Regions from separate parts of the Ensifer sp. 22460 genome, predicted to be linked through region 2. Evidence: predicted binding sites of a transcription regulator. Region 2 holds the regulator's gene; each other region holds the start of a gene.
What was found. Region 2 encodes LexA, which represses DNA repair genes until DNA is damaged. Its sites were predicted from a motif close to TGTTCNNNNTGTGTTCNG; they were not measured.
Positions count from the first base shown of each region.

Region 1: a site for LexA is predicted at 3,769-3,786, ahead of ACTJKM_RS16745 (DNA recombination protein RmuC). Genes of this name have one in related genera too.
Region 3: a site for LexA is predicted at 3,301-3,318, ahead of ACTJKM_RS31435 (helicase-related protein). Genes of this name have one in related genera too.

Region 1 covers NZ_JBQENZ010000012.1:91,552-102,067, forward strand. The annotation lists gene ACTJKM_RS16735 (methyl-accepting chemotaxis protein) at 1-1,202, opposite strand, end outside; gene ACTJKM_RS16740 (ribokinase) at 1,592-2,491, opposite strand; gene ACTJKM_RS16745 (DNA recombination protein RmuC) at 2,543-3,736, opposite strand; gene def (peptide deformylase) at 3,888-4,412, shown strand; gene fmt (methionyl-tRNA formyltransferase) at 4,596-5,531, shown strand; gene truA (tRNA pseudouridine(38-40) synthase TruA) at 5,531-6,274, shown strand; gene ACTJKM_RS16765 (hypothetical protein) at 6,396-6,992, opposite strand; gene dapE (succinyl-diaminopimelate desuccinylase) at 6,979-8,172, opposite strand; gene ACTJKM_RS16775 (multidrug efflux RND transporter permease subunit) at 8,380-10,516, opposite strand, start outside.
Region 2 covers NZ_JBQENZ010000008.1:236,920-247,435, forward strand. The annotation lists gene ACTJKM_RS12850 (hypothetical protein) at 1-291, shown strand, start outside; gene ACTJKM_RS12855 (DNA polymerase III subunit delta') at 286-1,317, opposite strand; gene tmk (dTMP kinase) at 1,314-1,994, opposite strand; gene ACTJKM_RS12865 (D-alanyl-D-alanine carboxypeptidase family protein) at 2,217-3,377, opposite strand; gene ACTJKM_RS12870 (septal ring lytic transglycosylase RlpA family protein) at 3,415-4,470, opposite strand; tRNA gene ACTJKM_RS12875 (tRNA-Ser) at 4,784-4,873, shown strand; gene ACTJKM_RS12880 (hypothetical protein) at 5,020-5,586, opposite strand; gene ACTJKM_RS12885 (hypothetical protein) at 5,749-6,381, opposite strand; gene ACTJKM_RS12890 (hypothetical protein) at 6,705-7,001, shown strand; gene lexA (transcriptional repressor LexA) at 7,248-7,973, shown strand; gene ACTJKM_RS12900 (hypothetical protein) at 8,064-8,396, opposite strand; tRNA gene ACTJKM_RS12905 (tRNA-Cys) at 8,609-8,682, opposite strand; gene ACTJKM_RS12910 (thermonuclease family protein) at 8,835-9,557, opposite strand; gene ACTJKM_RS12915 (hypothetical protein) at 9,683-9,979, opposite strand; tRNA gene ACTJKM_RS12920 (tRNA-Asn) at 10,136-10,210, shown strand; gene ACTJKM_RS12925 (cryptochrome/photolyase family protein) at 10,307-10,516, shown strand, end outside.
Region 3 covers NZ_JBQENZ010000035.1:62,437-72,952, forward strand. The annotation lists gene phaR (polyhydroxyalkanoate synthesis repressor PhaR) at 1-298, opposite strand, end outside; gene ACTJKM_RS31420 (acetyl-CoA C-acetyltransferase) at 523-1,704, shown strand; gene ACTJKM_RS31425 (hypothetical protein) at 1,718-2,077, shown strand; gene ACTJKM_RS31430 (beta-ketoacyl-ACP reductase) at 2,095-2,820, shown strand; gene ACTJKM_RS31435 (helicase-related protein) at 3,499-6,534, shown strand; gene ACTJKM_RS31440 (RNA-binding S4 domain-containing protein) at 6,543-6,956, shown strand; gene fdxA (ferredoxin FdxA) at 7,160-7,498, shown strand; gene ACTJKM_RS31450 (CarD family transcriptional regulator) at 7,909-8,478, shown strand; gene ACTJKM_RS31455 (RNA polymerase factor sigma-32) at 8,893-9,759, shown strand; gene ACTJKM_RS31460 (IS110 family transposase) at 9,878-10,516, opposite strand, start outside.

The DNA of each region.
Region 1 (10,516 bases), on a different contig from region 2:
GCTTCGCCTTCCAGGCGCTTGGTGTCGGCAAGCTGGTGGCGGAAGCCCTCGAGTGCCTTGGCGACTTCGCCGGTTTCGTCGGAGCGATCCTGGCCGGCGATCGCCTTGGTATAGTCGCCGTGGCTGAGTCCTTTGACGTCGTTCACGAGGGCGGCGAGAGGCTTCTGCACGAAGCCGCGGACGGCGAGATAGAGACCGAGCAGAACGGCGCCGAGCACGACCAGGCCGCCGACGATCATCATGTAGGTCTGGTCCTTGACCGGGGCATTGATCGCGGCGCGCGGCACGTCGACGAGCACGACCCAGCTGGTGTTCACGCCCGAAAGCGCGAAGGGATAGACGAGGCGGTCGAAGGGTTCGTTGCCGTCATAGGAAAGGTTGGAAATGACGCCAGGCTTGCCGGAATCAAGCGCATTCTTGACGATGTCGTTGCCTTCGCCGTCATAGGCTTTGAGCAGCAGTTCCGGGATCGGCGCGACGAGCCACTTGCCGCTCTGCGACAGCAGGTAGACGCGGCCGGTTTCGAACGGCTTCAACTTCGCCAGACCCTCGGCCAGCGAGGCGAGTGAAATGTCGACGCCGGAGACGCCGATCAGCTTGCCGCTTGACATAACGGGATAGGCGATCGAGCTCATCGCGGTCGGAATGTCGGTACCCTCGGCAGTATAGGGCTGGGTGATCGCGCCCTTGCCGCTCTTTGCCGCGAGCGCATACCACTCCGCCGGATAATCGGCCTTGAAGGTGGAGTACTGGATTTCGTTGTTCCGGGTCTTCGACCAGTAGGGCGTGAAGATGCCGAGCTCGTTGCCGCCCAGTTCCTTATTGTTGACAACATCTTCCTGGCGGCCGTCGAAGGCCTTGGGCTCTTCCGCGAACCAGCTGCCGAAGGCGAAGGGGTTCTGCTCGAGGTTCGCCCTCAGGATATTGATCACCCCGGTGCGCTCCATCGACTTTTCCGCATGTGCCCGGCCGAGAACGCCGGCCATCGAGCGGGCAGCGCTCGCAAGCTCGCCGACGTCGCCGGCGATGTCGGAGGCGATCGCGCGGGCTTCACCGTTTGCCTGTTCAAGGACCAGCGTTTCGACGCGATCCTGGGTCTGGGAGATGAGAACGAAATTCGAGGCGAGCAGGACAAGTGCAATCGTGCCGCCTGTCACCGCGATCAGTTTGGTCGCCAGCGATTTGGCTTGGAACTTGAACATGAAATCCTCACGTGCTGGGAGGTCCGCCGGCTCTCGCCTGCGGTGGACGCATTTCGCAATGGGGGTGAACTCCATCATGGAGCGTCAGATGCCGACCGGCATGTTGGAGGCAACCGGATCGCTTCGACCGGCCTTCTCAGGCTCCTGAATAGACTGGAGATTCTTAAAATAGGCCCAACGCGGACGCTGTTTTACCTGTTGCTTTGATAAAATTGCGCGCGGAGTTTTATCTCCGCGACATCGGCTGTCCGGATTGCGCAAGCGGAGATTTTGAGACGGTTGGAAACGCGCGGCGGCAGAGAGCCGGCAAGAAAAATGCGGGCGATCTCCGCCCGCACCAGATGCCCTTTGGCCTATCACGGGTCGGTCCGACCCAAGGTTGTCGCGATCTAGATACGCGACGCCACTTCCGAGGAAAGCGGGATCGAGGGCTGGGCGCCGCTCTTCAGGCAGGCGAGCGAGCCGGCGACGGCTGCACGGCGCAGCGCATCGGGAAAGGCAATGCCGGCGTCGAGGCTGGCGGCAAGATAGCCGCAGAAGGTGTCGCCGGCGCCGACGGTATCGACCGGTTCGATCTTCAGGCCCTTGGCACGCTGGATCTCGCCTTCGTGCACGGCGACGACGCCTTCGGCGCCGAGCGTGACGATGACCGTCTGGCCGGTCTCGGCGTGAAGCGCCTTCATCGCGTCTTCGCGTTCCGCGCTGCTGATGCCGCTCCTGCCGGCAAGCAGCTCGAATTCGGTCTCATTGGCAATGACGATATCGGCCATGCGCCCGAGGCGAGCCGCATCCGCGGTCAACGGCGCGATGTTGATGACAGACCGGACGCCCTTCTGCTTGGCTATATTGAGCGCCTTCTCGACGGAGGCTGCCGGAATTTCGAGCTGCAGCATCAGCGTGTCGCCGGGCTTCATGCCGTCGACGGCTTTCACCGCATCGGCCTCATTGACAGTCGCATTGGCACTGGCGACGACGACGATGACGTTTTCGCCGTCACCGCCGACCAAGATATGCGCGGTGCCGGTTGGCTCTTCCACCGTCTTGGTCAGGGAGAGGTCGGTGCCAGCACCCTTCAGCAGTTCCAGCGCGCCATCGGCAAAACTGTCCTTGCCCACAGCACCAGCCATCTTAACTGTCGCTCCGGCACGTCGCGCGGCAAGCGCCTGGTTTGCGCCCTTGCCGCCGGCGGCGGTCGAAAAACCAGTTCCGGCAACGGTCTCGCCCGGCTTCGGAAGGCGTGCGGTCGTGGCGATCAGGTCCATGTTGATGGACCCAAAAACAGTGATCATGTGAAAATTTCCCGTCGGATTGCAAAGTGGGCCGGAGAGTGCCCGACAGCCTCAGTCCTCGTCAACCACCCGCAGGCGCAATTGCCCGACGCGGTTGTCGACGGCGGCACGCGGATCGCTTGCTTCTTGCGTCCCGCCTTCGGCTTGAAGTTCGAGCGCCTCGATCTTGGCGCCGCGCCGCGTGAGCTTGCTGGACGAAATCAGAATATCCTCGACGTCCTTCTGGCTCATGGCGAAATGGCCCTGAAGCTTGCGCACGCGCTCGTCGAGACGGCTGAGGTCCTCCATCAGCCTGGCTACTTCACCCTGGATCAGATGCGCCTGCTCGCGCATGCGCGCATCCTTGAGGATCGCCTGGATCACCTGGATCGACAAGAGCAGCAGCGACGGCGAGACGATGACGATCCGCTGGCGATGCGCCTTCTGCACGATCGCTTCGAAATGCTCGTGGATTTCGGCGAAGATCGATTCCGATGGCACGAAGAGGAAGGCGGTGTCCTGTGTCTCTCCGGGGATCAGGTATTTGCTGGCGATATCGCGCACATGGGTTTCCATGTCGCGGCGGAAGAGTTGCGCGATCTGTTGGCGGCGTTCCGCATTCGGGGCATCCCGCATCGCGTTCCAGGCTTCCAGCGGAAATTTCGCGTCGATGACGAGCGCCGGCTGGCCGTTCGGCATGCGGATGGTGCAATCGGGTCGTGCGCCGTTCGACAGCGTCGTCTGAAATTCAAAGGCGCCCATCGGCAGCCCATCGGCGATGATCGCCTCCATGCGTGACTGGCCGAAGGCGCCGCGCGTCTGCTTGTTTGAAAGGATCGCCTGCAACCCGGCCATGTCCTTGGCCAGCGACTGGATGTTGTTCTGGGCATTGTCGATGACCGCCAGGCGCTCCTGCAGCCGCCTGAGGTTTTCGTGCGTCGCCTTGGTCTGTTCGGTGATCGATGCGCCGATGCGGTGGGTCATGCCGTCGATGCGCTGGCTGAGCGTCTGGTTGAGCTCCGCCTGCCGCGCGCCGAAAACCTCGGCCATGGCGGCGACCCGCCCTTGCATCTCCGTCTGGGCCGCAAGCAGCATCGCCATCTGTTCCTGCCGTTCTTCGTCGCGAGTGTCCCGCCGCCGCGAAAACGCCATCAGAAGAGCAACGACGACGACAAGGCCGGCGGCAATCGCGAGATGGCCGAGAGTGATCGGCAAGGGACCGACGAAAAACAGCGGTTGGGCGAAGGAAAGGGGTGCAGGTTCCATGCGCTAAACCTAACAGATTCTTTGGTTATGGGTAGATCAAAACAAGAACATTCACATCGTGCGGTTAACGCGGGCCGATGCGGGAAGGGCGGCTGAGGGTGGCAAGGCAATTTTCTTGCACGCTGATGGAAAGATCGGCTATGGGAGCAGCATGACGATCAAGCCGCTTATCATCCTTCCCGATCCTGTGCTCCGCCAGGTTTCCACGCCGATCGAAACCATCGACGCGGACATCCGCCGTCTGGCCGACGATATGCTCGAAACCATGTATGACGCGCCCGGCATCGGCCTTGCCGCGATCCAGATCGGCGTTGCCAAACGCATGCTGGTGCTCGATGTTTCGAAAGAAGGCGACGACAAGACCCCGCTCGTTTTCATCAATCCCGAGATCGTTGCTTCGTCCGATGAGCGCTCGGTCTACGAGGAAGGCTGCCTGTCGATCCCAGACTTTTACGCCGAGGTCGAGCGCCCCGCGGCGATCACCGTCAAGCATCTCGACCGTGACGGCAAGGAACAGATGATCGAGGCCGATGGCCTGCTCGCCACCTGCCTGCAGCATGAGATCGATCACCTGAACGGCGTGCTGTTCATCGATCACATCTCCAAGCTCAAGCGCGACATGGTGATCCGCAAGTTCACCAAGGCCGCCAAGACGCGCGGTGCGAAGGCGATCTGACGTCGACCACGCAAGCGGTCGCGAACAGATCGCGCGAAGGGCACGATTTGAGGGCGGGAACCCATTGAACAATTCCAGGAAAAGCGTGAAACGGTTTTCCGCCTGGAATTGTCCTGTTTCAGAGAATGAGATCATTTCGCCGTTTCCCCGCATGAAGTGATCTGAAAGGACGGAGTTACCGCCTTGTCACTTCGCATCATCTTCATGGGTACGCCGGAATTTTCGGTGCCGACGCTGGCGGCGCTTGCCGAGGCTGGTCACCAGATCGTTGCCGCCTATACACAGCCTCCGCGACCGGGCGGCCGCCGCGGGCTCGACCTGCAGAAGTCGCCGGTCCATCAGGCGGCCGAGCTGCTCGGCATCCCCGTGCTGACGCCGGTCAACTTCAAGGACGAGCCGGATCGCCAGACCTTCCGCGACTTCGACGCCGATGTCGCCGTCGTCGTCGCCTATGGCCTGCTTCTGCCCGAGGCGATCCTCACCGGCACCAAATACGGCTGCTACAACGGCCATGCTTCGCTGCTGCCGCGCTGGCGGGGTGCTGCCCCCATCCAGCGCGCCATCATGGCCGGCGATCATGAGACCGGCATGATGGTGATGAAGATGGACAAGGGGCTCGATACCGGCCCCGTCGCCCTCACCAAGGCCGTCCAGATCGGTGAGACGATGACGGCGGGCGAATTGCACGACCGGCTGATGCAGGTCGGTGCGACGCTGATGAAAGAGGCGATGGCCAAGCTTGCGGCCGGCGATCTGCCGCTGACCGCGCAGCCCGACGAGGGCGTCGTCTATGCGGCGAAGATCAGCAAGGCGGAAACCCGCATCGACTTTGCCCGCAGCGCTCGCGAGGTGCATGATCATATTCGCGGCCTGTCGCCATTCCCGGGTGCGTGGTTCGAGCTCGAAATCGCCGGCAAGCCGGAACGTATCAAGGTTCTGAATTCCGAGCCGGCATCGGGTGCCGGCGAGCCCGGCACGGTACTTGACGACAATCTCACGATTGCCTGCGCCGAGGGTGCGGTCCGGCCCACGCGCCTGCAGCGCGCCGGCGGCAAGGCGCTCGGCGCCGCCGACTTCCTGCGCGGAACGCCGGTCGCGTCCGGCACGAGGGTCGGCTGATGCCGCGGTTCAAGCTGACCGTCGAATATGACGGCTCCGACTATGTCGGCTGGCAGCGGCAGGACAACGGCCAATCCGTGCAAGGGGCCATCGAAAAGGCGGTGCTGTCCTTGACCGGCGAGACCGTTTCGATCCGCGGCGCCGGCCGTACCGACTCCGGCGTGCACGCCAGTGGCCAGGTCATGCATGTCGATCTGACGCGCCCGTGGAAGCCCTATACGCTGCGCAACGCGCTGAACGCGCATCTGGGGCTTGCGGGTGAGCGTGTGGCGATCCTCGAAGCCGAGGAAGTGTCGCCGGAGTTCGACGCTCGTTTCTCGGCGCTGCGCCGGCACTATCTCTACCGCATCATCTCCCGGCCGGCGCCTCTGGCGCTGGAAGCCAGGCGCGCCTGGTGGGTGCCGAAGCCGCTCGACCACGCGGCGATGCACGAAGGCGCGCAACGTCTCGTCGGCCATCACGATTTTACGACCTTCCGCTCGGCCCATTGCCAGGCAACGAGCCCGGTGCGCACCCTCGATCGGCTGGATGTCGCGCTCGTCGCCGGTGTCATCGAAATCCGCGCCACGGCCCAGAGTTTCCTGCACAATCAGATCCGGTCTTTTGCCGGTTCGTTGAAGCTGGTGGGCGAGGGGAAGTGGACGCCGGACGACCTGCAGGCCGCACTCGAAGCGCGTGACCGCAAGGCTTGCGGCCCCGTGGCTCCGCCCGATGGGCTTTATTTCCTGCAAGTGGATTATTGACGGTCGGTCGATCCCGGGCTCCAAAGCGTGTCTCGATCTTTCAGATTCGCTCGCGCTATGAGTCCTTCAAATTCCGCATGTCGTTATCGCAAAACCGCTGCGCACTTTTGCGCGACATGCGCTAGCCCGGGATCAGGCCGAAGAAGCGCTGCAGGAGATCGCCGATCATCATCGACGGCAGCAGGAAGAGCGCCGTCAGCGCCGAGGCAAGCAGGGTCTGGTTGCCGGTAATCATGCGCAGGAGCCGGAAAAGCACCGCGACGCTGACGACGAGCAGCGCCAGCCAGATCAGGCTCGTCAGGCCCTGGCTTCCCGGAATGATCAGGCGGATGGCGGCGGGAATGGCCATCGCATAGGAAAGCGGGACCGAGAGCCAGTTGGTGGTGACGACGATGGGCACCACCGCGCCGGCAAAGCCGAGCGGGCGCGATAGAACAGCGATCAGCACCAGCGGCAGCAGCCAACTGACGAGATCGACGACCAAGAGCTTGAAGATGAAGCCGATGCCGATCACCGTGCCTTCAGGCATGGCCGACAGGTAGTAGAACCGCCAGGATGCCCAGGTGACGGCGATCGCCGGCAGGCACCAGAGCATAGAGGTGAAGGAGCGCCAGAGGCCGCTCTCACTGAAATCGAGCCAGCGGAATCCCTCCTCTTTGCCCTGCGCCAAGAGCCAGAGGCCCTTGATATAGGCAAGCACCTCATCAAGCAGCGGCATGGCCGAACCAGCTGAAGATGAAGGTTTCGTAGATGTTCGTCAGCGTCTCGAGGTCGGCGACGGCAACGCGCTCGTCGACCATGTGCATGGTCTGGCCGACCAGGCCGAACTCGACCACAGGGCAGTAGTCCTTGATGAAACGCGCATCCGAAGTGCCGCCCGTGGTCGACAGCTTCGGCTGGCGGCCGGTGACCGCTTCGACAGCGCCGGAAAGCGAATCGATCAGCGCATTGTTGCGCGTCAGGAACACGTGGCTCGGGCGTTCGGCCCAGGTGATCTCGTAGCGGACGGGCGCGCGGTCGGGCCTGAGGCTGCCGCTTGCAGCCGCCCGGTCGAGCCGGGCGATGATCTCGGCCATCAGGCTTTCCGCCGTCCAGGTGTCGTTGAAGCGGATGTTGAAGGCGGCACTCGCCTTGGCCGGAATGACGTTGACGGCGCCATTGCCGACATCGATCGTCGTCACCTCAAGGTTCGATGCCTGGAAACTCTCGGTGCCGTTGTCGAAGGGCGGATCCATCAGCGCCTGGGTCAGTTGCAGGATGCCGCGCACCGGATTGTCGGCAAGGTGCGGATAGGCGGCATGGCCCTGCACGCCATTGACGGTGATGCGGCCGGAGAGCGAGCCGCGCCGGCCGATCTTGATCATGTCGCCGAGATGGTCCGGATTGGTCGGTTCGCCGACGAGGCAGGCGTCCCAGCGCTCGCCCTTGTCGGCCGCCCATTGCAAGAGCTTGGTGGTGCCATTGATTGCCGGCCCCTCTTCGTCACCGGTGATGAGGAAGGAAACCGAGCCTTTCGGGAGCCCATGTTTTTCGATGTGGCGGGCGATCGCCGCCACGAAGCAGGCGATGCCGCCCTTCATGTCGACGGCGCCGCGGCCGTACATCTCATCACCGGCGATGTCGGCCGAGAACGGGCCGTGGCTCCATGCGGCTTCGTCGCCGACGGGCACGACGTCGGTGTGGCCGGCGAACATCAGGTGCGGGCCTTCCGTTCCGAGCCGGGCATAGAGGTTCTCGATATCGGGCGTGCCGACGTCCTTCGCCACCACGCGATCGACCGCAAAGCCGAGCGGCTTCAGCATCGCCTCAAGGGCGGAAAGCGCTCCGCCTTCGGCCGGGGTGACAGAGGGGCAGCGAATGAGGGTGGCGAGATTGGCGATCGGATCGGTGGGGGTCATCTAACGCTATGCCGTCTGCTTGGCCGCTGAGGCCAATGGAATGGAGGCTGCTGGTTTATCCGATCGCCAGCGAACTGTCACGCGGGATGGGGAACTGTCACGCGGGGATGCAATGCGGCGCCGCGCCTGGGCGGAGGCGCGACGCCGCAGCGTCAGCGGGCCGGGATGGATCCGGCCCGCGTGAAGAGTGTAACGGGTAAAAAGGCCCTATTCTCCGGGTGCGAGATGCGGCGCTTCGATATGGGCTCCGGCGTGCTTCAGAGGCCGCTCGCCGGTAAGCTTGCGGATCAGCACGTAGAAGACCGGCGTCATGAAGATGCCGAAGGCGGTGACGCCGATCATGCCGGCAAAGACCGCGACACCCATGGCCGAGCGCATTTCCGCACCGGCCCCCGTGGACGTGACCAGCGGCACGACGCCCATGATGAAGGCCATCGAGGTCATCAGGATCGGACGAAGACGCAGCCGGCTCGCCTCGATCGCGGCCTTGACCGGGGTGCTGCCCGACAGTTCGAGTTCGCGGGCGAACTCGACGATCAGGATGGCGTTCTTCGCCGAAAGGCCGACCAGCACGATCAGGCCGATCTGGGTGAAGACGTTGTTGTCGCCTCCCGTCAGCCAGACGCCCACCAGTGCCGCCATGATGCCCATTGGTACGATCAGGATGATCGAGATCGGTAGCGTCAAGCTTTCATACTGGGCCGCAAGCACGAGATAGACCAGCAGCAGTGCCAGCGGGAAGACCAGGATACCGGAATTGCCGGCCAGGATCTGCTGGTAGGTGAGATCGGTCCACTCGTAGCCGATGCCGGGCGGCAGGGTTTCGGCGGCGATCTTCTCGATGGCTGCCTGCGCCTGGCCGGACGAGAACCCCGGAGCCGGGCCGCCGTTGATGTCGGCCGACAGGAAGCCGTTATAGCGGATCGCCCGTTCGGCGCCGACGGTCTGCTCGACCTTCAACAGTGCCGACAGCGGGATCATCTCGCCGGTCTGCGAACGCACCTTCAGCTTGCCGATGTCGTCGGCATGGCTGCGGTAGTTGGCATCCGCCTGGATGCGCACGCTGTAGGTGCGGCCGAAGGCGTTGAAGTCGTTGACATAGAGCGAACCCAGGTAGATCTGCAGCGTCTCGAACACGTCGGTGACCGCCACGCCGAGCTGACGTGCCTTCACCCGATCGAGGTCGGCATAAAGCTGCGGCACGTTGATCTGGAAGCTGGAATAGAGCCCGGCCAGCTCAGGCGTCTGGTAGGCCTTGGCAAGGAACGCCTTGGTCGCCTCGTCGAGCGCCTGGTAGCCGAGGCCATTCTTGTCCTCGAGCTGCAGCTTGAAACCGCCTGTTGTGCCGAGGCCCTGCACGGGCGGCGGCGGGAACATGGCGATGAAGGCATCCTGGATCGCGCCGAATTCCTGGTTGAGCTGCATGGCGATCGCACCGCCGGACAGTTCGGGCGTCTTGCGTTCCTCGAAGGGTTTCAGGGCGACGAAGACGATGCCGGAGTTCGACGAGTTGGTGAAGCCGTTGATCGACAGGCCCGGGAAGGCGATGGCGTTCTTGACGCCCGGATGCTTGAGCGCAATCTCGCTCATGCGCTTGATCACGTCTTCCGAGCGGTCGAGCGTTGCTCCATCAGGAAGCTGGGCGAAGCCGATCAGGTACTGCTTGTCCTGAGCCGGCACGAAGCCGCCGGGGATGGCGCGGAACAGCGTGAAGGTGACGCCGAGCAGCAGGACATAGACGATCATGATCAGCGACTTGCGCGTCAGGATGCGGCCGACGCCGCGGCCATAGGCCTCCGAACTTGCCCCGAAGAAGCGGTTGAAGCCGCGGAAGAACCAGCCGAAGGCCTTGTCCATCGCCCGCGTCAGCCAATCCTTCGGCGCGTGATGGTCTTTCAGGAGAAGGGCGGCCAGCGCCGGCGACAGCGTCAGCGAGTTAAGGGCAGAGATGACAGTCGAGATCGCGATCGTCAGCGCGAACTGGCGATAGAACTGACCGGTGAGGCCGGTGATGAAGGCGAGCGGCACGAAGACGGCGACGAGCACCAGCGCAATCGCGATGATCGGGCCGGAGACTTCCTGCATGGCGCGATAGGTCGCCTGAACCGGCGACAGGCCCTGCTCGATGTTGCGTTCGACGTTCTCCACCACCACGATCGCGTCGTCGACGACGATGCCGATCGCAAGCACCAGGCCGAAGAGGCTGAGCGCGTTGATCGAGAAGCCGAAGACATACATCACCGCGAAGGTGCCGACGATCGAGACCGGCACGGCGACGAGCGGGATGATCGAGGCGCGCCAGGTCTGCAGGAAGATGATGACGACAAGTACCACGAGCGCGATC
Region 2 (10,516 bases):
GGCAGCCAATTTGAAACCGCCTCCGCCGGCTATGCCGGCGCGCACGGCATCGAGCGCGACCCCGACTGGTTCATCCTGAAGATGCAGGAGGAATTGGGCGAGCTAACCCAGATCTGGAACAAGCTCAGCGGTCGCGGCCGGCGCCACGGAATATCAACGGACGAACTCAGGTCCCTGATGGCCGACGAGACCGCCGACCTGCTCGGGCATGTGCTGCTTTTCGCGCACCACCACAAGCTCGATCTGCAGGCGGCAATCGAGCACAAGTGGCGCTTCCAGGCGGCGCTATAGCGCCGCCTTTATATCGTCGAGCAGCGACAGGATGGTCTGCTTGCGGTCGAGATTATAAGCATCGCTGACGGTCAGCCGCTCGGTCACGGAGGCCGAAAGCCGCGCGAAGCGCTCGGCGCGCACGATGTCTCCCGCAATCGCGGCCTCCCGCGCGTCGCGCATGATGCGGTCACTTGCGAGAGCCTGGAAGAATTCGAAGATCGTTTCGCTGTCCTTGCCCGAGAGCACGTCGGCCAGCTTGTGCATGTCCTTCCGGACTGCTGGGCCCTGCCCCGCGAGGATCCCCTCGAATGTCGCGGCGATCTCCAGCCCACCATAATTGATGAGCTTCAGCGCTTCGGCGACGCTGCCATTGGAGGCCGCGACGATGCGCTCGGCGTTCTCGCCCTCGAGATCGAAACCGAGATGCGCCAGAGCCTGACTGAGCGGCGCGACGTCGAGCGGCTTCAGCCGCAGCGGCAGGCAGCGCGAGCGGATCGTCGGCAACAGTTTTCCGGGCGCATGCGTCAGCACCAGGAAGAGCGAGCGGCGCGGCGGCTCCTCGAGGATCTTCAGGATGGCGTTGGCCGCATTACGATTGAGATCGTCGGCCGGGTCGATGATGACGATGCGCCAGTTGCCGGTGCCGGATGTCTGGCTGAAGAATTTGCCGGCGCGCCTGACCTCGTCGACGGTGATCGCGCCCTTCGCCCTGCCGGTCTTCTCATCGATCGGGCGGCTCAGGTGCAAGAGATTGTGCGAGGCGCCCGAGGCGAGCTGCCGCCCGATGGCCGAAGCCGGATCGGGATCGGAAATCGCTTCAGGCGCTTCCGCAGGTTCCGGATGTTTCAGGATGTGATGCGCAAAGCGAAAGGCAAGCGTCGCCTTACCAATCCCCTCCGGCCCTTCGATCAGTATCGCGTGGTGTCCCTTGCCGGAGCGATAGCTCTGCGCCAGGAAGTTTTCCGCCTGTTCGTGGCCGAACAGTCGATTGTTCTCGGCGGGCGCGATGGCGCCATCCAGGACGCCGCCTCTTTCCGCGCTCATGACACGACTTCCTCGGCCGACGCGCCGGTGCCGTCGCCGTGCGGCAGGAGGGCCTCGACGAGGGAAAGTACTTCTGCGGAGATGGCCTCGACAGGCTGCGTCGCGTCGACGATCCGGCATCGCTCGGAATCGCGCCTGGCGATATCGAGAAAGGCGTCCCGCCGTTTCTCATGCGTCTCCAGCTGCTCCTTCTCGAAACGATCAGGATTGTCGTCCCCGGCACGGCGTTGCGCCCGCTCGAGGCCGATGCTGGCCGGCAGATCGAAAATCACGGTCCGATCCGGCACGACGCCGTTGATCGCCACACGCTCCAGACTTTCGACGAAGCTTTGCTCCAGGTTGCCGGTGATGCCCTGATAAACGCGCGAGGAATCCATGAAACGGTCGCACAGCACGATCGTACCCTTGTCGAGCGCCGGCCGGATGACCTCTTCGACATGATCGCTGCGGGCCGCTGCAAAGAGGATCGCCTCCATCCTGACCCCGAAGGCCTCCGCGGCTCCCGAAAGCAGCACGTGGCGCACCGCTTCGGCGCCGGCCGAACCGCCAGGCTCGCGTGTCGTCAACACCTCGTAGCCGCGCGCACGCAGGGATTCGGCGAGAAGACGGAGCTGCGTCGACTTGCCGGCGCCCTCCCCGCCTTCGAATGTTACGAACAGACCTTTTTTCAGCGACACCATGCGTTCCCATATCGGCATGCGACCCAGGTCACGATGCTTTCAGGTCGATTCGACCTGAAAGCATCGTGACCTGTTCTTAGCTAGAGCGGACTGCGGGCGGAAAACCGCGCGCACTTTTCCTCATTCCGCTCCGGCCCTGTTTAGCCGATTGGTCCGCGGTGTGAAACCGTCAGGTGGCGATGAATTGGCGGGAACCGCCCTCGCCGCAACCAGCTGCGGCTAAATCCAGAAGAACAGCAGTTCCTGCAGCGCATCAAGAGCGCGACTGGTCAGCGTGCCCTGCCCGACGGCGCTGGCAGTCTTGACCGGTACCTCGCGCAGCAGCTTCTCGCCGTTCCACAATTTGACAACACCGACTTCCGTCCCCGCCGTCACCGGCGCCCGCAACGGCCACTTGTAGACGATGCGTGCGGTCAGCCGTTCCGGATTGTCGACCGGCAACAGCACGTCGACCGGGCCGCCGGCGACCAAGGCCACATCGGCGGCATCGCCGCCATAGACGGCCGCTTCGCCAATCGCCTCCCCGTCGGCAAAAATCCGTTTCTTCTCGAAGGCGGTCATTGCCCAGTCGAGTACCTTGCGGCTCTCCTCGATGCGCTCCTTCTCGGTTTCGAGACCGCCCATGGCGAGATAGACCCGGCGGTCGCCGCGCTGCAGCGAAGCGGCCAGGGAGAAACCGAAGCCTTCGGCAAAACCGGTCGCCAGGCCGTCCACGCCTATGTTGGCCGAGATCAGCGGGTTCTTGTTGCGTTGCAGGATCTTGTTCCATTCGAACTCCGGCTGCGAATAGAGCCGGTAGAGATCCGGATGTGCCTCATGGAGGTGCCGAATGAGCGTTACCAGTTCGCTCATGGTGATCTGGTTGCCGGGATCCGGAAGCCCCGTGGCATTGCGGAACGTCGCAACCGGCATGCCAAGCTCGCGAGCGCGCGCCGTCATGCGCTCGGCAAAGGCGCCCTCACTACCGGTCATGCCTTCGGCAAGGATGATGCAGGCATCGTTGGCAAGCTGGACCGCGACGCCCTGCAGGAGATCGGCGACGCGGATGCGGGATTTCAATGCGGCAAACATCGTCGAAGTGCCGGCGGGCGCACCGCCGGTGCGCCAGGCGTGCTCGGAGACGTCGAAGGTGGTTTCGGCGGAAAGCGCGCCCTTGCCGAGTGCTTCGGCCACGACCTCCATCGTCATCAATTTGGCGAGCGATGCAGGCGGTATCGGTTGGTTTTCGGCGCGGGAAAAAAGCACGGTGCCGGTTTCGGCATCGACAAGCAGGATCTGCTTTGCCTTGGTGTCGAAAGTGGGCGCCGGTGTCTGCGCGAATACGGCGCCTGTAAACAGCGCAACGCCGAAAAACACTGCCGAGAACATCTTCATGCGCATGGGAAACTCCGGTTTCCCCTTGGGCATAGCAGCGAGGTCATTTTGGCACAACGCCGCCTGCGGTTATCGGACAGAACCGCTTGCTTTCTGGCGTTTGGCGTAATCGACAATCACTTGGGGTAAGCTGCTTCCGGTCGACCATAATCGCTTCAAACGGCGATTCGGCGTCGCTGACGCGGACTTCGACGTAAGCTGCAGCATAGGCCATGTTGCCGTCGGGCATCGGGATGAACTCGGGCCGCTCACGCGGGATCGGGCCGATTTCCGGCAGCATCACGAACTCGTTCAGCGATTGCGGCTGGGCGGACTGCGGCACGGGGGCTGCGAGCGCCGTCACCGGTTCGCCAACATCGAGCGAGGCCTTTGCGGGGACGGTGATCGTGCCAAGGGTCTGATTGCGGAACGGCTCGTTGGAGGCGACCATTACGCCGGTCGCGATCTGGCCTTCCGGCATCACGCTCGGGCCACGTTCGCCCTTCTGGACGTAGGACGCCATCAGATAGGGCATGTCGTTGCCTTCAAGCGGCGCGCGGCCGACATATTGCACGCGCACCTGCGCGCTGCCCTTGCGCTTGATATCGAGCATGTCGGCCGTCTTCGAGGAAACGTCGATGATCCGGCCGAATTCATAGGGGCCGCGATCGTTGACGCGCACGATGACCGACGTACCGTTTTCCATGTTGGTGACGCGCGCGTAGCTCGGCAGCGGGAACGTCGGATGGGCGGCCGACAGATGGGCCTTGTCATAGACCTCACCGTTGGCGGTCAGGCGACCATGAAAGGCCGAGCCGTACCAGGAAGCCGTACCGGTCTTGTTGTAGCCGAAGTCTTCCTTCGGCTGATACCACTTGCCCTTGACCTGATAGGCCTTGCCGACCTGATAGCGTCCGCCGCCCTTGGGGATGTTGTTACCGGTGGCAACGCGCGGGCTCGCCTTCACGCCGTAAACGGATTCGGCGAAGTATTCCTTGCTCCGCGGCTTCTTTTTGATGCTCGACGTGGATCCGCAGGCCGCGAGCGTTACGCACAGCGCAGGAATTGCCGCAAGGCGCAGTCCCTTGACCAGATATGCCGCATTTTTACTGGATGTCATCTGTCCCACAACATCGATCGAATAAGCCGTACTCGAAACCTTCCGCTCGTGCCCCCAGCGGAAATCTCGGCGTCCCGAAACGGAACAGTCGAGTAAACATGACAGCAACAAGGCGAAAATGCGAACTCATCCACAGATCAGCGCCGGATTTCATGCGTTATGGTTTACAGATGATTACCGGCAAAGCGTGCCCGCGCACTCCAGTCCGGCCATCGAGAAAATCTTTCAGCGACGCATGTTAAATCTTGCAAAGCGACGGGGCTTTGCGCAATAACGCCGTGCCCGGTAAGCAGTTGACTGCGAGCTCAGGCAAGGACAGGTGGCCGAGTGGTTTAAGGCTCTGGTCTTGAAAACCAGCGTACGGGAAACCGTACCGTGGGTTCGAATCCCACCCTGTCCGCCATTTTCCCAAGAAATATAGTCCGACGATGGACCGCCATCCCTGGCGGTGCTTCATTTTAACGAGCGCTTGTCGGCAGGCGTCAGCGCCGTGTGGTTCGCCTCGGGCAGACGACGACTGGGCCCTCCGCCTTTCACTCAAGCCGCGGGTTAGAGGCTGAACGGATCACGCGCTGAGCGTTTCTCGTTTGGCGCGTTGAACGGATCGGACTTCTTCTCCTTGGATTTGCGGCCCTCGTCGGCGATGATCTCATCCACGGCTCGCTGGCATTTCAGGAGTTCTTCCGCCGCCGGGCCGGTGCCGCGCAGACTGAGGTTTGCGACAACGCGATCGTCAAAGGCGATCGCCAACGTCCTTTTGCGCACGAACCCCGTCAGGAATTCCGCATCGGTGACGTTCACGAACAGGAACTTGCCGCTCTCGTCGCCGGCGGCGGTCGCCGCCGCACTCCAGGGATCGCTCTTGTCGAAGCGGAACGTCAGGTCATAGTCCTTGCCGACCTCGAGCGACTTCCAATCGTCGCTGGCGAAACTCATGTAGAGTGGCGATTCGGAGCCCTTGGGATAGAACCCCAGGCGCAGCCTGATTCCGCCTTCGAATATCGACGTGATGAAACACGAGCCTTCCATCGACGTGTCGGAAGCAACGGTCCAGCCGCCGACTTCCTTCCATTTGATGATCTCGGACTCCTCAGCCACGGCCGGTCCCGTGGCCATCAGACAGCTCACCAACCCGAACAGCAATCTACGCATGCAAAACCCCCGTTTGCCCGCATTTTGATAGGTCGCCGCGTGACTGTCGAGGGTGGGTGACCCGCAACCCATGCAAAATCTTAGGAATATTCACCTCTCGCAGCGGAACGACGCTCACGCCAAAGATCACATGGCAAAGGGATCTTTCGACGACTTGGTCTGGCCGCCACCAGCAAAGGGGTCATTGTTTGGCGCATTCCCGCCGGCGCCCGCAAACGGATCGGCGGCCGCCCCCTGCCCGCCGTTTGGCATCAACGCAATCACCGCCTCCTGGCATTTGAACATCTCGCTGACGGCCTTCATCGAATCGCGCAGACTGAGGCTCGCCACGACGCGCCCTTCGAACGCCAGCGCCAGCGTGTTCTTGCGCACGAATTCGGTGAAGAAGTCGGTGTTGGAGAAGTTGACGACCAGAGCCTTCGAGCCTGTGAGGTCCACGCCGAACGCGACAGCCGGCCACTGGCGGCCACGGTCGAGCTGCAAGGCGACGTCATACTCCCGCTGCGGCTCGATCGATTTCCAGTCGGCATTGCCGATCGAAAGAAACGCCAGGTTCGCCGATCCTCTCGGATAGAAGCCGATTCGAAGGATCATTCCGCCGTCGTAGCTCGTCGCCGCATAGCACGAGCCGCCCAAGGACGGATCGGAGCCCACCGTCCAGGCATTGACCTCTTTCCAGATATTCGAACGCCCTTCTTCAGCTGAGGCCGCTCCGGCCGCCACCAACAGACCGAGAACCGCCAACGACAATCTACGCATGCAACCACCCCATTTTTCCCGCAAAGTTATCGTTTTTTTACAACCTGTCGAGACGGTGCGACATCTTCACAACACGGATTTGTGCACGCCGGCAGCGAGGCCGCGACTTGGCGCAACCCAAGCGATTGCGGCAAGGACGGCGCGCCAGGCTGAGGCGGCTTTGCCGCTGTGTGCCCCTGGCGCAAAACGGCCACAGCCTGCACTCAAAGAGCTGTTGAACACATGACAGTGATCGCCAAGCTTGCTGGACTTCGGAACGAAAGCGCGGTTCACATCGTTAACCGCCCCGTAGTCCCACCCTTGCATCAAAGTGGACGATCACCGTGCTTGCCGCCCTGCTTCTCGCTTCGATAGTCGCATCGCCCAATATGCCTGACGTCAAGCTCAGCGCCGCCACGGTGGACGAACTTCAGACCGATTTCGAGAGCGCCGTGCCGTGCCATCAGATCGATGGACGCAAGGTGTGGAAGGGTGCGATCGCGTTCTACATCCAGTCGTTCGTCTATGATGGCGACAGGCCGGTCGCGACCGATGCGGCGGACGCCGTACTTCCAGAAGACAACAGCGCCGAGACGGTGAAGGAATTCGAAGACGCCTGCGCCGCCACGCAGCCGGCCTAGCCTCTTTGCACGAAAACGCTCGCGATTCGTTCGAATCGCCGTGCCGTCGCGCAATGCGCTACGCCGCCGCCCTCCGTTTGGGCACGATCATCGCCCAAACCCGCTCTGCTCCCGTAAAAGTGACCAATCGACACGCACAGACGCGCCAATTGTCTGAATTCACGGAATTTTAGGCACTTGCGGAACACATATGGAACAGATAGTGTCTGTTCTTGATTTGTTTCACGCCTCTGGGAGCGACGTGCCATGCTGACCCGCAAGCAACAGGAATTGCTTCTCTTCATTCACGAACGCATGAAGGAGTCAGGCGTCCCACCATCATTCGATGAAATGAAGGATGCGCTCGACCTGGCGTCGAAGTCCGGCATTCACCGTCTGATCACGGCACTCGAAGAACGCGGGTTCATTCGCCGTCTGCCGAACCGAGCCCGCGCGCTCGAGGTCATCAAGCTTCCGGAGGCTTACGCATCCAGCCAGCAGCAGCCCCGCCGCGGCTTCTCGCCCAGCGTGATCGAGGGCAGCCTCGGCAAGGCGCCAGCGGCCGCTCCTGCCGCACCGCCGAAGCCCACGCCCGTGGCCGACAACACATCGGTTTCCGTGCCGGTCATGGGCCGCATCGCTGCCGGTGTGCCGATCTCGGCCATCCAGAACAACACGCACGACATTACCGTTCCGCTCGACATGATCGGCAACGGCGAACACTACGCTCTCGAAGTCAAGGGCGACTCGATGATCGAAGCCGGCATCTTCGACGGCGACACCGTGATCATCCGCAATGGCAATACGGCCAATCCCGGCGATATCATCGTGGCGCTCGTGGATGATGAGGAAGCGACGCTGAAGCGCTTCCGGCGCAAGGGCGCATCGATCGCGCTCGAAGCCGCGAACCCTGCCTACGAAACGCGGATTTTTGGGCCCGATCGGGTGAAGATCCAGGGCAAGCTCGTCGGGCTGATGCGCCGCTACCACTGATTCCGAGGTAAATCTGGCATCCGACCGAGCCTCGCCACCGCTTGCGGTGGCGAGGCTCTGTTTATTGATGGCGACCTGAAGGCGCGCCTCTTATTCGTGGATGGTGTACTCGCCGAGCTCGCAGAGGTCCTGCATGTCTTCGGTCGTATCGAGGTCGGAGCCTTCTTCGAACTCGAAGCGCATGTCGTACTTGCAGACCTCCCGGCCGTCGGCGATGGTGATCTCCATGTCTTCTCCGGGGTTCAGCACCTGCCGGCCGAAAACATCGTCTTCCCACTCATTGACACCCACAGGCGACGTATAGAAGTTCGTCAGCACTGCGTTGGTGTTGTTCTTCAGCTTGAAAACCAGATCCTCCGCCCGCGCCTCGAATGTGGTCGCAGCGAAGAGGGCCAAGGCCGTCAGGACAAGTTTCGTCTTCATATATGCCATTGCCTCCGTTTTGATGATGACGGACGCTACCGATGCGGCTGATGTCAGCGGAGTCATCGTTCCCCCTCTACCGATTTCACCGAAGCGATAAGATCCAACGGATAGCTAATGGACGTGGCTTGCGCGGGCGTGGGGAGGCAACCATGCAATCGCTCTGCCCCGAGGCAGAACGTCTATCCACACTAAAATGAGGTGAGAGTTTTTGGAGGCCTCGCCCGGAATTGAACCGGGGTACAAGGATTTGCAGTCCTCTGCGTCACCACTCCGCCACGAGGCCTCACAGCTCGGATAACCGAGCGTTGGCGCGGATTTAGAATGATTGCAGAAAAACCGCAAGAGGCATTTTCCGAAAAACGCGCCGTCGATTTGTAAGACGGATACTTTCCACAGAGCGATCGCGAACCTCCGCCGATCGCATCTGGGGTGGCCTCAACACCAGGGCGTCGCGTGTCCTGTCCACGGCCGCACCAGTCCCTCGGATACGAGCACACGCCCGATAGACTGGTCGCCGCGGGTGACCAGCCGCAGCTTTTCACCGGCCTTGGCATCCTGACGGCCGCTCGCCGTTTCCAGCCTGAAGTCACCCGCATTCAACAATTCGCGCAGGCGCTGCTTGGCATAGAAGCCGCGCGAACGTTCCTTGTCGCAGCTTGCCTGGCGAATACGCGGCGCATCGACGTCTGCCACGCGGATCGTTTCGCCGTGGTACAGGAAGGTGGCGCCGTCGATCACGCAGTTGTCGTTGCGAATCCCGCAGAAATAAAACTGATCCGTGCGAACGGATGCCGTCTTCACTTCCTCATTGGGCCGCACCACGGGTGTCGGCGCCTTGGCGCCGACGTCGACGGACGGCACCGGAGCGGCGAGGGCAACTCTTGTCATCGGATTCGGCTTCTGCTTCTCCGCCTGCTGCGCGGGACGCGCGTCCGATTTCTGCGCGACACGAACGGGCTTCGGCCTCGACTCGTGTCGGGACGTGAACGCGACCACGTCCGATACCACCGGCCAATGCTGCAGTTCGGCGCGATGATCGTAAGCGACCACGCCGCCGACAGTGAGTGCGGCGGCCAGATACCACGGCGCCATACCGCCTTGTTTGCCCCTGCTCCGACCGGAATTCCGGCTTCGACGTTTCGTAGTGGCTTTGGCCATGCGTCCCCATCCTGATTCGCGACTGCATTATGCGTTTGATGGGTTGCCGAAAAGTTTTCGGCGGCCTCCCTCAACAAAGGGTTCAGCCGCTTCGGGGCGGGTGCTTTGACCGCAATAGCTCCGGTTCACGAGCCGTTCGAAGAATCGGCTCGTCCGCGCCAGCGCGCCCACCAAACAGCCAGGCGACGCCGGCGACGGCGGACGGATGGGATATCGTGCGAAAGCACGATGAGGCCCAGCGGTATCATCCAGAAGCCGAGCACCGGCAGAAAGCCAAGAAAACCAAAGAACACCAGAAGCGAGCCCAACAGGATACGCAGCAGTGGCGATTCCGGCAGCGTGATGCGCCACTTCCCGAGCACGATCTGACGCGTCTGCGGATCAATCCCGAAATGCGGCTGCTTCCTGTTTTTATTCATCATTCCCTATCCGGCATCTTTTCCCACAATTGGGGACTTCTCCACAGCCTCGCAACCGAACTTGTCATTTTTTTTGAAAAAACCGCTTGGCAAATCGGAAAAGCATGCGTATTAGCAGCCTCACTTCTGAAGCGCACAGCGAAACAGCGGCGCGGATGATCCCTGGTAGCTCAGCGGTAGAGCATTCGACTGTTAATCGACAGGTCGCCGGTTCGAATCCGGCCCGGGGAGCCAGTTTCAAAAAGAGCCATTTGCAGAAAATGCGAATGGCTCTTTTTCATTTTGCACCTAAGTTCCCCCGGTGATCAATCCCAGTCCTAGACGGCACCTATGACAAACGCGGCGCCCATCATCGTCTGGTTCCGCAAGGACCTGCGCCTTGGCGACAACAGGGCCCTTGCGGCTGCGGCCAATGAGGCTGCCGTCATTCCGCTCTATATCCGGGAGCCGAACGAAAGCGGCAACGGTCCGCTGGGCACGGCGCAGCAATGGTGGCTGCACCATTCGCTGGAAGCGTTAGGGGCTCGACTGGGCCGGATC
Region 3 (10,516 bases), on a different contig from region 2:
GCTCGAGATAGCTCGGCACCACCATCTGCATCTGGTCGCCGTAGAACGAGATCAGCTGGCGCAGGAAGGAGATCGGCAGCAGCGTGTTGCCGGTCTTGGACTCCTGCTCGAAGATGATCTGCGTCAGCACGGAATGGGTGATGTCCTCTCCGGACTTTGCGTCCTGGACGATGAAATCGTCGCCCTTCTTCACCATGACAGCCAGGTCGTCGAGCGTGACATAGGTGCTGGTCCCGGTGTTGTAGAGCCGCCGGTTCGCATATTTTTTTATAACGATCTGGCCTTCGTGCTTCGCCATCAGGGTCTCCTCTCACCCATCATCCCGTCTTTATTGCGTTTTTCAGAGTATCCGCAAAAGAGCGCCGCTGACAATGTCTTTGTGCGTTGCGGCGACGCAAGTGCGAAATCTTGCGGTTGCGTCTTGGGTGACGGTTTTGTGGCACCGCATCAAGGCGTTTGACTTGCGCCGCGCGCTTTGCCAGTCTGCTTCCATTAGGCAAGAAAGATCTGAGGAAACGTCCCATGAGCAATCCCTCCATCGTGATCGCCAGCGCCGCCCGTACCGCGGTCGGATCCTTCAACGGTGCATTCGCCAACACACCGGCGCACGAACTCGGCGCCGCCGTCATCAAGGGCGTGCTCGAGCGCGCAGGCGTCGAGGCAGGCGAGGTCGACGAGGTGATCCTCGGCCAGGTCCTGCAGGCCGGCGAGGGCCAGAACCCGGCGCGTCAGGCGGCGATGAAGGCGGGTCTTCCGCAGGAGAAAACCGCCTGGGGCATGAACCAGCTCTGCGGTTCCGGTCTTCGTGCCGTGGCGCTCGGCATGCAGCAGATTGCAACCGGTGATGCGGATATCATCGTCGCCGGCGGCATGGAGTCCATGTCGATGGCGCCGCATTGCTCGCATCTTCGCGGCGGCGTGAAGATGGGCGATTTCAAGATGATCGACACGATGATCAAGGACGGTCTGACCGACGCCTTCTACGGCTATCACATGGGCATCACTGCCGAAAACGTCGCCCGCCAGTGGCAGCTCAGCCGCGAAGAGCAGGATACTTTCGCGCTCGCCTCGCAGAACAAGGCCGAAGCGGCCCAGAAGGCCGGGCGGTTCGCCGACGAGATCATTCCCTTCATCGTCAAAGGCCGCAAGGGCGACGTCACCGTCGACCAGGACGAATATATCCGCCATGGCGCAACGCTCGACCAGATGACGAAGCTGCGTCCGGCCTTCGACAAGGAAGGCACGGTCACCGCCGGCAACGCCTCCGGCCTCAATGACGGCGCCGCGGCCACTCTGCTGATGACCGAAGCGCAGGCTTCCAAGCGCGGCATCCAGCCGCTCGCCCGTATCGTTTCCTGGGCAACGGCCGGCGTCGATCCGCAGGTCATGGGCACCGGCCCGATCCCGGCTTCGCGCAAGGCGTTGGCGAAAGCCGGCTGGGCGATCGGAGACGTCGAACTGGTCGAGGCCAACGAGGCTTTCGCGGCACAGGCCTGCGCGGTCAACAAGGACCTCGGCTGGGATCCGTCGATCGTCAACGTCAATGGCGGCGCGATCGCCATCGGCCATCCGATCGGCGCTTCCGGCGCCCGCGTGCTCAACACGCTGCTCTTCGAAATGAAGCGCCGCGGCGTTTCCAAGGGGCTTGCAACGCTCTGCATCGGCGGCGGCATGGGCGTCGCCATGTGCGTCGAACGGCTCTAATCGGTTTGGCGGCATGAACAGCGCCAGGTGGGTTCCGTTTTCCCTTCTTCTGGCCGGTTCGCCGATCGTTTCCGCACATGCCAATCCCGCGCCTCTCGACGAGGCGCGGTTGGTTCAGTGCATGCTGGAACATACGACCTCGGACGACGAGGCCGTTTTCAAGGACATGATGGTTGCGGCCCCGAACGATGACAGTGGCGCTTTGAAAGCGTCGCTCGTTCAGCTCTCCAGTCTGATGATGAACCCCGCGCTCACCAAGTGCGAGGTGGGTATGTCTATGCTCGCGACGCCTCAGTTCCAGGCTGCCGCCGAGCTCTACGGACGACAGGTCGGCGAAAAGCTGATGAAGAAGGCCTTTGAGAAACTGAACTGATCAAGTGGGAGGCGTGCATGAGCAGGGTAGCATTGGTCACAGGTGGGTCGCGCGGCATCGGCGCGGCAATCTCCGTCGCACTCAAGAATGCCGGCTACAAGGTGGCCGCAAACTATGCCGGCAATGACGAAAAGGCCGAGGCCTTCAAGCAGGAAACCGGCATCCCCGTCTACAAGTGGGATGTTTCCAGCTATCAGTCCTGCGCCGAAGGCATCGCCAAGGTCGAGGCCGATCTCGGCCCGGTCGAAGTGCTGGTCAACAATGCGGGCATCACCCGCGACGCGATGTTCCACAAGATGACGCCCGAGCAATGGGGCGAGGTGGTCGGCACCAACCTCACCGGTCTCTTCAACATGACGCATCCGATCTGGTCCGCCATGCGCGACCGCGGTTTCGGCCGCGTCATCAACATCTCGTCGATCAACGGCCAGAAGGGCCAGATGGGCCAGGCCAACTATTCGGCGGCCAAAGCCGGTGATCTCGGCTTCACCAAGGCGCTTGCCCAGGAAGGTGCGGCGAAGGGGATCACGGTCAACGCCATCTGCCCGGGTTATATCGGCACGGAAATGGTGCGGGCGGTGCCGGAGAAAGTGCTGAACGAGCGGATCATCCCGCAGATCCCGGTTGGCCGCCTCGGCGAGCCGGAAGAAATCGCCCGCTGCGTTGTGTTCCTGGCCTCCGACGACGCCGGCTTCATCACCGGCTCGACGATTTCGGCGAATGGCGGACAGTTCTTCGTCTGACCTTTTGATCTCATCATTGCTTTGAACGGCGCCCTTCGGGGCGCCGTCTTTGTGTAGGGCGGAGAGAAGAGACGCCTGTTGCCCCGGCATTTGAATCCCGAAATCGCGCACGTGAATCTGCTGCCGGCGCGCGGCGCAGACACTATATCTTGTGGAGAACAAAAGCGGAATGATGCCCGTACCACGAGTCGCCATCGGATCCTCCCGTATTGGTCGAGGGTGCTCGGTGCGATTCTCATTCTCTCTGCCCAGCGAATCTCCGATGAATTTCGTTAAAAATTTTCTAGGCTTTCCAGAGTCTTGGATTCGGAATCCTTTGACCTGTCTGGCAATGGGACAGCCAGGATTGAGGCGAGTCGTGGGCTCTAACACACGCGCGCGGCGTCAGATTCAGCATGTGGTGCAACGTTTGGTGTTGAAATCTATATGTAGTCGTGAACATACAGTGAATCGCGATGAGTCTTCGATTCGTCGCCGATTCGTTCCATGGCTGTTCCCGTTCTCGATTGCGCCAACCACAACAGGTGGTGCAATGGGCTGAGAGACGCCGAACGATGGTTTTAGTTGTCGGCGCCCCTTGCGTTTGGCTCGGTGCGTGGGCATGTGTTTGCCGCCAGCGTGAAAAGACGCTGTCGTAATTTCTGAATGCCCGGGATCGATGACGTGTCCGTTCACCCCATGATCCTGAGCGGCCGCGGCGTAACCGCGGTGCTCGGGCCAACCAATACCGGCAAGACGCACTACGCGATCGAGCGCATGATCGCGCATGACAGCGGCGTCATAGGCCTGCCGCTGCGCCTCCTGGCGCGCGAGGTCTATACGCGCCTGGTCGAAAGGGTCGGCCATCACAATGTCGCGCTGATCACTGGCGAGGAGAAGATTACTCCGCATCGCGCCCGCTATTCGGTCTGCACCGTCGAAGCGATGCCGAGGGAGACGACCGCGTCCTTCGTGGCGATCGACGAAGTGCAGCTTGCAGGCGATCTCGAGCGCGGTCACATCTTCACCGACCGGATCCTGCATCTGAGGGGGCGTGGCGAGACGCTGCTTCTGGGGGCTGCAACGATGCGGCCTATCCTGGAGCACCTCCTGCCCGGCATCACCGTCGTCGAGCGGCCGCGCATGTCGCAACTGCTCTATGCCGGTTCGAAGAAAATCACCCGCCTGCCGCATCGCTCGGCGATCGTCGCCTTCTCGGCCGACGAAGTCTATGCGATCGCCGAACTGATCCGTCGCCAGCGCGGCGGTGCCGCCGTCGTGCTCGGCGCGCTTTCGCCGCGCACGCGCAATGCGCAGGTGGCGCTCTATCAGGAAGGCGACGTCGAATATATGGTGGCGACCGACGCGATCGGCATGGGTCTCAACCTCGACGTCGATCACGTCGCCTTCGCGCAGGACCGCAAGTTCGACGGCTACCAGTTTCGCAACCTGAACCCGGCCGAGCTAGCGCAGGTCGCCGGGCGCGCCGGGCGACATCTGCGTGACGGAACGTTCGGCGTCACGGGTCGCGTCGATCCTTTCGACAACGAGCTCGTTCATCGCATCGAGTCGCACGAGTTCGATGCGGTCAAGGTGCTGCAATGGCGCTCGAAGGCGTTCGACTATTCCTCGCTTACCGCCTTGAAGAAGAGCCTCGATGCCGCGCCGAAAGTTCCCGGCCTTGCCCGGGCGCTACCTGCGGTAGACCAGCAGGCGTTCGAGCATCTGGCCCGCTACCCGGAGGTCGTCGACATTACGACCAATGCCGAGCGCGTCGAAAAACTATGGGAAGCCTGCGCGCTGCCGGACTATCGGCGCATCACGCCCGCCCAGCACGCCGATCTGATCTCGACGATCTACGCGGATCTCGTTCGCCGGGGTACGGTGAACGAGGACTTCATGGCCGAACAGGTCAGGCGTGCCGATCACACCGACGGTGAGATCGACACACTTTCGGCGCGAATCGCGCAGATCAGAACCTGGACCTATGTGTCGAACCGGCCGGGATGGCTGGCCGATCCGACACACTGGCAAGAAAAGACGCGGGAAATTGAAGATCGATTATCCGACGCACTACATGAACGGTTGACGAAACGCTTTGTTGATCGCAGGACATCTGTGCTCATGAAGCGCCTGAGAGAGAATGCTATGCTGGAAGCTGAAATCAGTGTGAATGGTGATGTCTTCGTCGAAGGACACCACGTAGGACAACTAACCGGTTTCCGGTTTACGCTGGCGACCGGCGGCGACGGCCCGGATGCCAAGGCCGTGCAGGGCGCTGCCCAGAAGGCGCTGGCGCTCGAGTTCGAGGCGCGGGCCGCACGTCTGCACGCCTCGGGCAACAACGACCTGGCGCTTTCGTCGGATGGTCTCGTGCGCTGGCTCGGCGATCCCGTCGCCCGTCTGGCAGCGAGCGACCATGTCATGCGTCCGCGCGTCATCCTGCTTGCCGACGATCAGCTGCAGGCGAACGCCCGCGAGCATGTCGTGGCGCGCATCGAGCGTTTCGTGAACCATCACATCGGTACGGTGCTGAAGCCGCTCGACGATATCTCGCGCGCTGAAGACCTCGAAGGCCTCGCCAAGGGCCTTGCCTTCCAGCTCGTCGAGAACCTCGGCGTGCTCTTCCGCCGCGATGTCGCCGACGACGTGAAGTCGCTGGACCAGGACGGTCGCGCGTCGATCCGCAAATACGGCGTTCGCTTCGGCGCCTACCACATCTTCCTTCCGGCGCTCTTGAAGCCGGCTCCGGCCGAGCTGATCACGCTGCTCTGGGCGCTGAAGAACGACGGCCTCGACAAGCCCGGCTATGGCGACCTCATCCCGATGCTCGCTGCCGGCCGTACGTCGGTCGTCACCGATCCGTCCTTCGAGCGCACCTTCTACAAGCTTGCCGGCTTCCGCTTCCTCGGAAAGCGCGCCGTGCGCATCGACATCCTCGAGCGCCTGGCCGATCTCATCCGGCCGCTGCTGCAGTGGAAGCCCGGCGCGCAGCCGCGTCCTGAAGGCGCCTATGACGGCCGTCGTTTCACCGCCACCACCTCGATGCTTTCGATCCTCGGCGCAACGCCTGATGATATGGAAGAGATCCTGAAGGGCCTTGGCTATCGGGCCGACAGCGTCAAGGCCGAGGAGGCTGCGGCCTTCCTCGCCAGCCAGGACGGTGCGCCCGCCTCTGCTGCCGCCGCCTCCGAGCCGGTTGCCGCCGTCGATGACGCGGACGCTGCTGACAGCGCGACGGATGCCGAGACCGCAGCCGTTGAGGCACCGGCCGCCGAGGCCGAGAAGCCTGAGGGCGAAGTCGCCACCAGCGAGGTCCAACCAGCCGAAGCTCAAGTCGCCGAGACCGGAGAACCGGTCGAAGCCAAGCCCGTGCTGCTGTGGCGTCCCGGCACCCGCCAGGATAACCAGCGCCAGGGCGGCGGTCGCCACCAGGGCGACCAGCGTCGCGGCGGCCAGCGCCATGGACATGGCCAAGGCCAAGGCCAAGGCCAGGGCGAGGGACGTGAGGGCGGACGCAAGGGCGGCCAGCCGGTGCGCGGCAAGCGCCATGACGGCGGCAAGTCGGAAGGCGGTCCGCGCCAGGACCGTGGTGACCGTCATGATCGCCACGACCGCGGCGGCAAGCCGGGCCAGGGCAAGTTCGAGGCGCGCCCGCCGCGTCGCGAGAAGCCGGTGGATCCGGATTCGCCCTTCGCCAAGCTCGCGGCGCTCAAGGAGCAGATGAAGAAGTAAGGCAGGTCATGGAAAAACAGCCCACGTCCAACCCGGCATCGCGCCAGCGTCTCGACAAGTGGCTGTTTTTCACGCGGCTGATCAAATCGCGCTCGCTTGCGCAAAAAGCGATCGAGGACGGCCGCGTGGCCGTCAACGAGCAGCGCGTGACGCAGTCGTCGTTTCAGGTCAAGACGGGGGACCTGCTTGAGCTCGTCCTCGACCGCCGCAGCGTGACCGTGCGCGTGCTTGCTCCAGGGGAACGACGTGGCCCCTACGAGGAAGCGCGGCTTCTTTATGATGATCTCACGCCGGAATTGCCTAAGGAGAAACTCTCGGCATTTGATCTCGCCACACGCGACCGTGGGGCGGGACGCCCGACCAAGAAAGAGCGGCGGGATACCGATCGGCTAAAACCCGATTTCGATCCGCGCGAGGATTAGAAAACTCTGCCTTTGCCGCGGCGTTTCGCGCATTGAATATTCTTGCAAAGGGTCCATAAAGCCTTTACCTGACAGACCCACGTTGGGTGCATCGGTCTTGCTTCGGCAGCTATGCGCGCCGGACATTCCTAGCATGCGCGGACGATGAGCATCACCATTGATTGCCGTCTGCCATCAAACGTGAGCATTGGCTGGAGTACCTCATGACGTATGTCGTGACCGACAATTGCATTCGCTGCAAGTATATGGACTGTGTCGAAGTCTGCCCCGTGGACTGCTTCTATGAGGGCGAGAATTTCCTCGTCATCCATCCCGACGAGTGCATCGATTGCGGCGTTTGCGAGCCGGAATGTCCTGCCGAGGCGATCAAGCCGGACACCGAGCCGGGCCTTGATATGTGGTTGAAAGTGAACGCTGATTTTGCCACGAAGTGGCCGAACGTCACGGTCAAGCGCGACCCGATGCCGGAAGCCAAGGAGATGGACGGCGTCGAAGGCAAGTACGAGAAGTTCTTCTCCGCCGAGCCGGGACAGGGCGACTGAGACGGACGATCTCTATCGTTCGTCGAGGCTGACGCAGCGAGCGCGACCCAGCGCGCCAAACCTGGGGAAAACACGCACTGCGCTCGCAGGTGCGAGAATGGTGGCTTGATGGCTGCCATGCAGCAAATTATTGATTTCGGCACTTTTTTGTGATAGGTTCCTTCTACTGATCCACAGAGGGTGTTTTTGCGCGCCCGAAAACCATCACGAAAGCAAACGATCTCCAAAAGGCGGTTTCTCCCTATTACGCAACATGGCTTTGCTCTGTTGCGACCGCATTTCATGAGGCTGTTTGCGTTCCGTGGACGGACCAGGATGTACCCACCCGGCGGTATCCCCGTCTATCCCGGGCCTCACTGACCCGGCCCCGGCCAGAATGGCCGGCGCGAAACAGGGAGTTTTTGAAACGAATGACGACCCAGCAGAAAAAATCTTCGACACGCCAGGGCTTCAAGACCGGTGAATCGATCGTCTATCCGGCCCACGGCGTTGGCCAGATCGTGGCGATCGAAGAGCAGGAAGTCGCGGGCATGAAGCTTGAGCTTTTTGTCATCGATTTCGAGAAGGACAAGATGCGGTTGAAGGTGCCGGTGGCCAAGGCTGTCAGCATCGGCATGCGCAAGCTGTCTGAAACCGATTTCGTCGATCGTGCGTTGAAGGTTGTGCAGGGCAAGGCTCGCGTGAAGCGCACCATGTGGTCGCGCCGCGCCCAGGAATACGATGCCAAGATCAACTCCGGCGACCTGATTTCCATCGCGGAAGTCGTTCGCGATCTCTATCGCGCCGAAAACCAGCCGGAACAGTCCTATTCCGAACGCCAGCTCTATGAAGCTGCCCTCGACCGCATGGCGCGCGAAATCGCTGCCGTGAACAAAATGTCGGAGACCGAAGCTGTGCGCCTCGTCGAGGCAAACCTCAGCAAGGGCCCGAAGCGCGGCAAGGCGATCGACGAAGACGACGCCCAGGACGAAGCAGCATAGGCTTCCACCCGCAGTGAGACTGCAAAAAAGCCCGGCCATCGCGCCGGGCTTTTTCTTTGATCTGATGGAACTTTTGCCCGCCACGCGCATTTACATTAGCCGGCAGGAACGCGCCGCTTTCGCGCCGGGCGATCTTGGTTCTGTGATCCGTCACCGTTCAGGTTCGTGATTTTGAAGTTAGGGCGCCGCGTCGTTTCTTCAAGTTCGGCGCTGAGGCTCTTGAGCGGGGAAGGAAAAGATCATGCGGTTTTCCGCGCCCATCCCGCTCTGACTTAAAAGAACCGATCACGATGATTTCGATCGATCCGATCCAAATCATCGTGATCTAGACGCCCCTGCTGCCGGACGCGCCATCTGTCCGGCCTTTTAGACTTCACACGCAATGGCGCCCGGGCGCCAGTCACGGAGTGATCGATGAAGACTCTCACTGCAGACCGGCGGATGATCAAGATCGCAATGGAGGCGCCTTATCTCGAGCGCGACGAGGAGCACGCGCTGGCACAGGCCTGGCGGAACGACCATGATCAGGAAGCCCGCAACAAGATCGCCATGTCGCATATGCGGCTCGTGATCTCGATGGCAGCGAAGTTCCGCAACTTCGGCCTGCCCATGGGCGACTTGGTGCAGGAAGGCCATATCGGCCTCCTGGAAGCGGCGGCCCGCTTCGAACCCAGCCGTGAGGTCAGGTTTTCGACCTATGCGACCTGGTGGATCCGGGCATCGATGCAGGACTATGTCCTGCGCAATTGGTCGATCGTCCGGGGCGGCACGAGTTCGGCTCAGAAGGCGCTGTTCTTCAATCTGCGGCGGTTGCGTGCACGTCTGGCGCAAGGCGACAGGCAACTTACATCGCAGGCTATGCATGAGGAAATTGCCGCGGCGCTCGGCGTCAGCATCGCCGATGTGCAGACCATGGATGCGCGGCTTTCCGGCAGCGACACTTCCTTGCAGGCCCCCGTTGGCGGCGCCGATTCCGATGGCGGCGAGCGGCTGGATTTCCTGGCCAGCGATGCGCCGCTTCCGGACGAACAGGTCAGCGACATGATCGACGGCGAGCGGGCCCGTGTGTGGCTCCGCGATGCGCTGGGTGCCTTGACCGAAAGGGAGATGCGGATCATCCGTGCACGACGACTGTCGGAGGACGGTGCGACGCTGGAAGAGCTCGGCCTCGATCTCGGCATTTCCAAGGAACGGGTGCGACAGATCGAAACTCGGGCGCTCGAAAAGCTCAGAGTGGCGCTCGCGACCAAAGCGCCGGCCCTGACTGCGGGCATTCACTAAAGCTTGTCGCGCAAAAGTGCGCAGCGGTTTTGTGATAACGACCTGCGAAATGTCGAGCGCTTAAAGCGCAAGGAGTGAATCTGAAAGATCGCGACGCGCTTTAGAGTATCCGTGTTGGTCAAGTACGGGTTGGTTCCCATATGCGGCCATCCCTGAGCAATGCGTTTGCGATGATGATGAGCTTTCGCATGACGGCGGTAATGGCGAGTTTTGAGGCTTTTCCGGCGGCCTTGAGCCGGTCGTACTTGGCCTTGAGGTCGGGATTGAAGCGGATGGCGACGAGCGCGGGCATGTAGAGTGCTCGTCGGACATTGGCCCGGCCGCCGCGGATGAAGGCGCGGCCGATCCACTGTCCGGACTGGCGAGCGACCGGAGCGAGGCCGGCGAGGGAAGCGACCTGGGCCTGGTCGAGTGTACCGAGTTCGGGCATGTCGATGAGAAGCGCGAAGGCGGTGATTGCTGACACGCCCGGGATCGAGACGAGAATGTCGAAGCGTCGTGCGAGGTCGGGATCGACCTTGATGAGCGCCATGATCTCGTTTTCGAGGGCCGCGATCTGGCGCTCGATCTGCCTGAGCTGTTCGGCGTTGTGGCGCTTGAGGATCGGCAAGGTCAGGTTTTTCGCCCTGTTCCTGGCCGCCGTTCGGTTCTTCACCAATGCCTCGCGGGCCATGTGCAGGTCCTTGAGATCGTTGAGGGTCGGGCCTCGCGCCGGCCGCGCCTCGAGTTCGAGCAACACCCCCATGCGGGCGAGCAT